One region of the Thalassorhabdus alkalitolerans genome, then DNA from elsewhere that is predicted to be linked to it. Evidence: predicted binding sites of a transcription regulator. Region 1 holds the regulator's gene; each other region holds the start of a gene.
What was found. The regulator LexA, encoded in region 1, represses DNA repair genes until DNA is damaged. The targets are predictions, from matches to a motif close to CGAACATATGTTCG.
Positions count from the first base shown of each region.

Region 2: the regulator LexA is predicted to act here: its motif matches at 750-763, upstream of ACFPU1_RS07235 (YhjD family protein).
Region 3: the regulator LexA is predicted to act here: its motif matches at 1,075-1,088, upstream of ACFPU1_RS16665 (YhjD family protein).

Region 1 is NZ_JBHSOZ010000003.1:344,564-346,842, forward strand. It holds gene ACFPU1_RS04330 (YneB family resolvase-like protein) at 1-174, opposite strand, end outside; gene ACFPU1_RS04335 (hypothetical protein) at 234-446, opposite strand; gene lexA (transcriptional repressor LexA) at 603-1,229, shown strand; gene glnA (type I glutamate--ammonia ligase) at 1,630-2,279, opposite strand, start outside.
Region 2 is NZ_JBHSOZ010000003.1:906,995-909,273, forward strand. It holds gene ACFPU1_RS07230 (L-lactate permease) at 1-578, shown strand, start outside; gene ACFPU1_RS07235 (YhjD family protein) at 789-1,172, shown strand; gene ACFPU1_RS07240 (potassium channel family protein) at 1,357-2,013, shown strand; gene ACFPU1_RS07245 (BCCT family transporter) at 2,218-2,279, shown strand, end outside.
Region 3 is NZ_JBHSOZ010000016.1:33,268-35,546, reverse strand. It holds gene ACFPU1_RS16675 (hypothetical protein) at 1-228, opposite strand, end outside; gene ACFPU1_RS16670 (MerR family transcriptional regulator) at 274-834, opposite strand; gene ACFPU1_RS16665 (YhjD family protein) at 1,108-1,500, shown strand; gene ACFPU1_RS16660 (hypothetical protein) at 2,188-2,279, shown strand, end outside.

The DNA.
Region 1 (2,279 bases):
AAGCAAGCCTTCACGCTCAACTGTATAGCCGCTTGCTTCTTCTTTAATAGTTTTATAGACTCGGTCGCCCTTTTCCTCTACCAGTTTCTTCAGCTCTTCCTCCTGTCTGCTCAAGGAGGATTGCTGGCTTTCTTTAACCGTGCTTACCCGGCAATAAATAATACACTTCTTCATTGAATAACCGCCTTATCATACACCTGCTGGATCACGTTCTATTATAACACTGTGTGTGTTCAATCATCGACCAAAACTGCCTTTCTTTCCGGCAGGAAAGATAGAAGTGAAGTGTCACTGAGTTCTTCTTCAACAGCCGCCGCTGGAAGGTTCCATGGGTCATCTACTGAGCTTTGGTATTGGACAGTAGAAACAAGAATGATAATAGAAAGAATAAATAATAAAAGGATAAGCCATTCTTGTCCTGAAATTTGCTGAAACTTTCTTATCATATGAATCACCTTTTCACCAGAATGTATGTTCTTATTTGATAATGATTATAACGAGAACTATTGTTCCCGTCAACAAATTAGAACGAATGTTTGCGTACATATGTTTTCCATGGTATAATTTGCTTAAATTCAAAGAATAAAAAGAGGTGCGGAATTATGAGTAAGTTGTCTACTAGGCAGCAGCAAATATTAGACTATATTAAAGACGAAGTCCGCCAAAAAGGGTACCCTCCTTCTGTTCGGGAAATTGGTGAAGCAGTCGGCCTGGCATCAAGCTCAACCGTGCACGGACACCTCTCCCGATTAGAGAAAAAAGGACTCATCCGCAGAGACCCTACCAAGCCGAGAGCAATTGAAGTTATTGAACTTGAGCCTGAACAGCCTATCATCTCAGAAAGCAACGCGGTATATGTGCCGGTGATCGGGAAAGTTACAGCAGGACAGCCTATTACAGCCATTGAAAATGTAGAAGAGTATATCCCTTTACCTGAACGTATGGTTTCAGAAGAGAAAGTATTCATTCTGACTATCCAGGGAGACAGTATGATAGAAGCGGGGATCTTTGATGGAGACCTGGTCATTGTCAGGCAGCAGCAAACAGCAGATAACGGAGATATTATTGTAGCTATGACAGAAGAAGAGCACGAAGCTACGGTGAAAAGGTTCTTTAAGGAAAAAGACTATATTCGGTTGCAGCCGGAAAACAGTGCAATGGATCCTATCATCCTTGACAGTTGCATCGTATTAGGAAAAGTGATTGGTGTATTCAGGACTATTCATTAAGCTATCTTTTCTAGTAATCTATTAATAATAACAAGCAAAGATAAATCTTTTTTTGCAAAAATGCCCCCGTCTTAGAAACAGACAGGGGCATTTTTGTTATTCTATTCATTTTTTATAGTGAAAAGCATACCTATAGTAAGGGGTATGCAACGACTACAATGTTGCACAAATAGCAGAGCTTATCGCTTTCAATGCCAGCACGATGAACAAAAGTCATAGAGAGAACTGCCATTAATTAAACAAACATCTTGCCTGTCGGTGTATTAATCTGCTTTATATATATATATCAAACGAAAAAGTCTATATATCAATCTACATAATCTTCGCCCTCCAGTAGCCTTTTTCTTTCCTCATCAATAAAAGACCCTTGATGCCTGAGGCATCAAGGGTCTGATAGGTATTAATAAGTTTGGATATACTGCTCGCGCTCCCATGGGTGCACTTGCGTACGGAACATATCCCATTCGATTTCTTTTGCTTCAACAAAGTGCTCAACTGCATGCTCGCCTAATGCCTTTACAAGCACTTCGTCTTTTTTAAGATTATCAATAGCTTCTTTCAAGTTAGCTGGAAGATCTTTAATTCCTTCTTCCACACGCTCTTCTTTATCCATTACATAGATATTGCGGTCTGTTGGCTCTGGAGATTGGCCTTTCTTTTTGATTCCGTCAAGACCGGAAGCAAGAAGTGCAGCCATAGCCAAATATGGGTTAGCAGCCGGGTCTGGACTGCGGACTTCAATACGAGTGCTCATTCCGCGAGAAGATGGAATACGAACAAGCGGACTGCGGTTTCTCATTGACCAAGCTACGTATACCGGAGCTTCGTATCCAGGTACAAGGCGCTTATAAGAGTTAACAATTGGGTTCGTTACTGCAGTAAACGCTTGAGCATGATCCAGGATACCAGATAGGAACTGCATGGCAGTTTCGCTCAATTGAGTTTCATTATTTGGCTCATAGAATACATTCCCGTCTTCGTTAAACAAAGACATGTTACAATGCATTCCGGAACCGTTTACGCCAAACAATGGTTTTGGCATAAATGTTG
Region 2 (2,279 bases), 560 kb from region 1:
CGCCGATCGCTCCTCTGACTCATCCAGGAATGTACTTATTCATTTCCGTCATTTTTGGTTACTTCTGGTATAAAAAATCAGGAAAATATAACAACAAGGCAGGCAAAGATATTCTCACCGGGTTTAAGGACAATGCTGTCGGCGCATCACTTGCCATTTCTGCCTTTTTAACGATGACTCAGGTTCTTGAAAACTCCGGGCAGACAACAGTTCTCGCCTTAGGTATTGCTGAAGTCTCCCCTCCTGCTGTTTATGTTGCTTTAGCAAGTTTAATTGGGGTTATAGGATCGTTTATGACATCCTCCAATACTTCGTCCAATATCTTGTTTTCACCGCTTCACGGCTCAGTTTCCCAAACAATGGATGAGCTCAGGCTTTCTCATCTCATTGCAGCTCAGTCTGCCGGCGGGGCTATCGGTAACTCTATTTCACCGGCAAACGTTATCCTGGGGACGAGCACAGCAGGGCTCAAAGGAAAAGACGCGGAAGTATTTAAGCCTACTCTTCTCTTTTCCCTTATTTCTGTCTTCTTTGTAGCCTTGCTTTCTGTTGTGTTTCACTTTGTCTTTCCTGGATAAACGATGCATTGGAACAAAATCATCTCGTATATGACATGGCTCTCACCTAAACAGAGTGAGGGCCTTTTTTTACCTGGTTTTTGACCTACTTACTTATCCTTTCTTCCTCCAATATTTTCCCCTCTTAAATTTTTTCTTGTATAAAAATCTTCACATCGCTATAATAATAAACAAACATACGTTCGTATAATGGGAAAAGGAGTGAGAGTCATGCACGTGAAAGAGGAAGAACATATTATGCTTCACTATAGCATTCTCCTGCCTCTTGTAAAAAAAGTGCTTGAGAGGGATCTGCAATTAATTGAAAAAGGTCCCTTTAAGCTGAAGGATCCTTATTATCTCTTGATTAATGAATCTCTTCGCTCCCTTCATGAGGATGCACGAAAAGTGAAATCATTTATGCACCAGCGGAAAATGAAAGCTTTTTTTGTAGAGAATGATGGAATGTTTTCCCGTTATACGTACACTTGCCGTGGCTACGAAGGATCAATCAGCTACTTAAACGCCAATTTAAAAAGGCAGGCACGCCATTCGATGGATGCTTATTTCAAAGGAAAATCCCCATTAGAGCAAGAGTCTGTCCTTCATAGCTGACCTTTCCTGAGGAATGACAGCATTACTGAAAAAGGATCCCCTCCAGTCTTAAATTGACAAACCATTGTTTTCCACTTATCGTATCTAGTGGCAGTATTTATTTGACTGTAAGAGCTAGAAGCATGTGACTGGGCCGCACCGTCCCGGACCTGTGCTGCGAGGATGTTTTAAGAAAGAGGGGAACATGGTGAAAAAGCAATTTGCCGTCATAGGATTAGGACGTTTTGGCGTAAGTGTCTGCAGAGAATTATATAAGCTCGGGCATGATGTACTGGCAATCGATGTGGTTGAAGACAAAGTCAGTGAGATGGTTAATTATTCTACCCACAGCGCAGTAGCAGATGGAACTGATGAGAAATCACTTCGAAGCTTAGGTGTGGGAAATTTTGACCATGTGATCGTAGCCATCGGCGATAACCTTCAAGCCAGCATTTTATGCACCCTGCTCTTAAAGGATATGGATATAAAGCAAGTGTGGGTCAAAGCCCAGAACTACAATCACCACAAAGTATTAGAAAAAATAGGCGCTGATAAGATCATCCATCCCGAACATGACATGGGAAACCGCATAGCCCAGCACCTTATTTCTGATAAGGTTATTGATTCTATCGAACTATCTGAAGAATATGCCATTGTGGAGATAGGCGTTTCTAATTCTATACACAACCGCTCGCTTATTGATTTAGATATCCGAGCCAAATATGGCGTTACTGTTTTAGCAATTAGAAGAGGAAAAGATATTAATATTTCCCCGCTTGCTCATGACAAAATCTATAAAGATGATATTTTAATTGTAATTGGGCACAAAAATGATTTAAAACGTTTTGAAGCAGTTACGTAAGTTCCGTTTGTACTTAATTAAGATAGGGAATACTACAGCCATAATAAAAGAGTAAGTGAACGGTGGTAACACTTATCAAACGAGGCTGTACTATTCCCTTTTTCTTTCCCTTTTTCAAACAATCTGTCCTTTTCCCATTCAGCTCTCTGGGTACATTGAATAATAATGCCCTGTTACCTACATCTTAATTATTGGAGGGAGATTATGAGTGAAGAAAAGTATACTTATGAAACAAAAAAGCCGGACATCGTCTTTACAGTGTCGGC
Region 3 (2,279 bases), on a different contig from region 1:
TACAATCCCTTGGTATTCAAAGATATCAGCTTCAGGGTTAGAGTCTAGTATCTCTTCTGGTGTTGGATTCCCTATTTCTTCATTGGTAGAAGATTGATTGAGTTCATCATTCCCGCACCCGGTTGCCACAACATTAAAACTAAAACAGAGGAGGAAAAATACATGAAAGGAAATACCTCTCCTTTCCCCTGTAAACATACCTCTGTGAAACATAACCTTATTGCTCACATAGACACCCACCTATTAAAACCGAATTGGTTATGCTTAATTATTTCATTTCCAAAACTTCCACCATTTCTTTTCTTCACTTGCAGCTGCTTCCAAACGTTTCACTTCACGAAATTCTGTTATGAACTGGTCTAACTTCTGATGGCGTTCTTCTAGTCTTCGATCTATGTATTCTTGCTGATGGTCTAATCGCTTTAAAAGCTCTTGGTTAAAATCTTTTTGATTGTGCTGCTCTTCTCTCAACATGGACAATTCTTTCTTGATATCTTTTAAATCATCAGCCAGTATTTCATCCGTCCCTTTTTCTGGTGTCGGCTTATAAGCCTCTCCACCTGTTGCAAAGTAATGTTCAATTTGGCGAATAGAATAGTTTTGCTCCCGATGAAGCTGCTTAATTAACTTTATTTTTTCTAAAGCCTCTCGATCAAACACATTATATCCAGAAGCATTTTTCTTAAGAGGAATGTATGGTTTTAACTCTTTCATCCAATTTCGAATGACATTAGGTGTTTCTTCAATGATATTCGAAACCTCTTTCACAGTTAGTTCAATATTATTTATGTTTTCACCCACGTTATCCTCACCTAGGTTTTCGTTTTTACTCATGTTATCACCCACCCTACTAACCTAAATAATAACCTTAATACCTTAATAATAATAGGTTATTATTCATTTTACCAAGGTTAATATCCACCTTAAAAACCTAAGTTTTTGATGAAGGCATAAAACATAATATACGAATGGGTGTAAGATTAAAATTAGTTGTAAAATATAAGCTCTCTCCAACATCAAAAATATGGAATTTTACATAAGAACGAATAAACGTTATTCTATTGTGGTAATATAAGAACAAACGTTCTTGTATTGTGAGGGGTAATTATGAATCATACAGAAGAGGATGCTGAGATTTTTGATTCTTTTATTTTAATTCCATACGTGATTAAAAATTTTGAAAGGGATATGAAAATCATTGAAAAATCTCCTTTCAAATTGAAACATCCCTATACATATCTCATTGACGAAGCCATTCTGTTAGCTCGGGCTGATCTAAGAGAAGTGAAAAAGGAAATGCATCTCAAAGGCTTAAAGATGTGGCATGAACCTACTGCATCTGATGACATGTTTACTGAATTTGTTTATAAATGCAGAGGATACGAAGGTAGCATGCGTTATATGAACGCCAATATCAAAAAGAGAGTCGGGGAAATCATGCTCTCGTACCTTTCACAAGCTCAATCAACGAAACAATATGATGGAAAACTTAGAGTGTAACAGCTACCAAGTTTTCAAACTTGAATAGGCTTTCTTTAAAGAAAGCAAGCAAGTTAGCCCTACATTTGTTCCATTGTTAGGCGTTTTTTCCTGTTTTGTCGGCATATGGTTTTAACTTTTCACAGATAAGGTGCTTTAAGCAAATGATCAGGCACGAGGAGTCATTTGCTGACGCTGGGTTCTTTTTTATTCATTGTTCGACCCTCCTTTAGACAGCCACCAGAATTCTGGTGGTTGTTTTTTTGAGTTCGTAAACTTAGATTTCTAACATTTCATTTAATGTTTTTCCTATTTTCCCATAACCTGGTTTCAACTCTTTGCAGAAAAGGAAAGGACCTTTAAGCAAACGGCAGGGCTTACCGTCTGCTTGGAAGACTTTTACCTTCAATTATTGTTCGGAGAACCTTCTTTAACAACCATCCGATGCATTCTGATGGTTGTTTTTTTAATTTACGAGAAGACTACGAAATTTTCTTTTTTAATGAATAGGGTTTTGTCGTTCCATAAGGTGTATAGCCATAAATAAAAACACTATTTAGCTTTTACACTATATAGTGTTTTTATAATGAGTGTTACATGGTATAATATGGTTAATGCATTAACAATATATAGTGCTAACACTATAACAGTATATACAATAGACTGGCTTTATCATAAAGGTTACGCTCATTAAAGGAGGAATTATTAATGAAGAACATTCATGGCATTCCACACCACTTTAATAATGAAGACGTAAAACGCATGGTAGAGGAAGGTTTTTTCACGTTGGAAGATGCAGA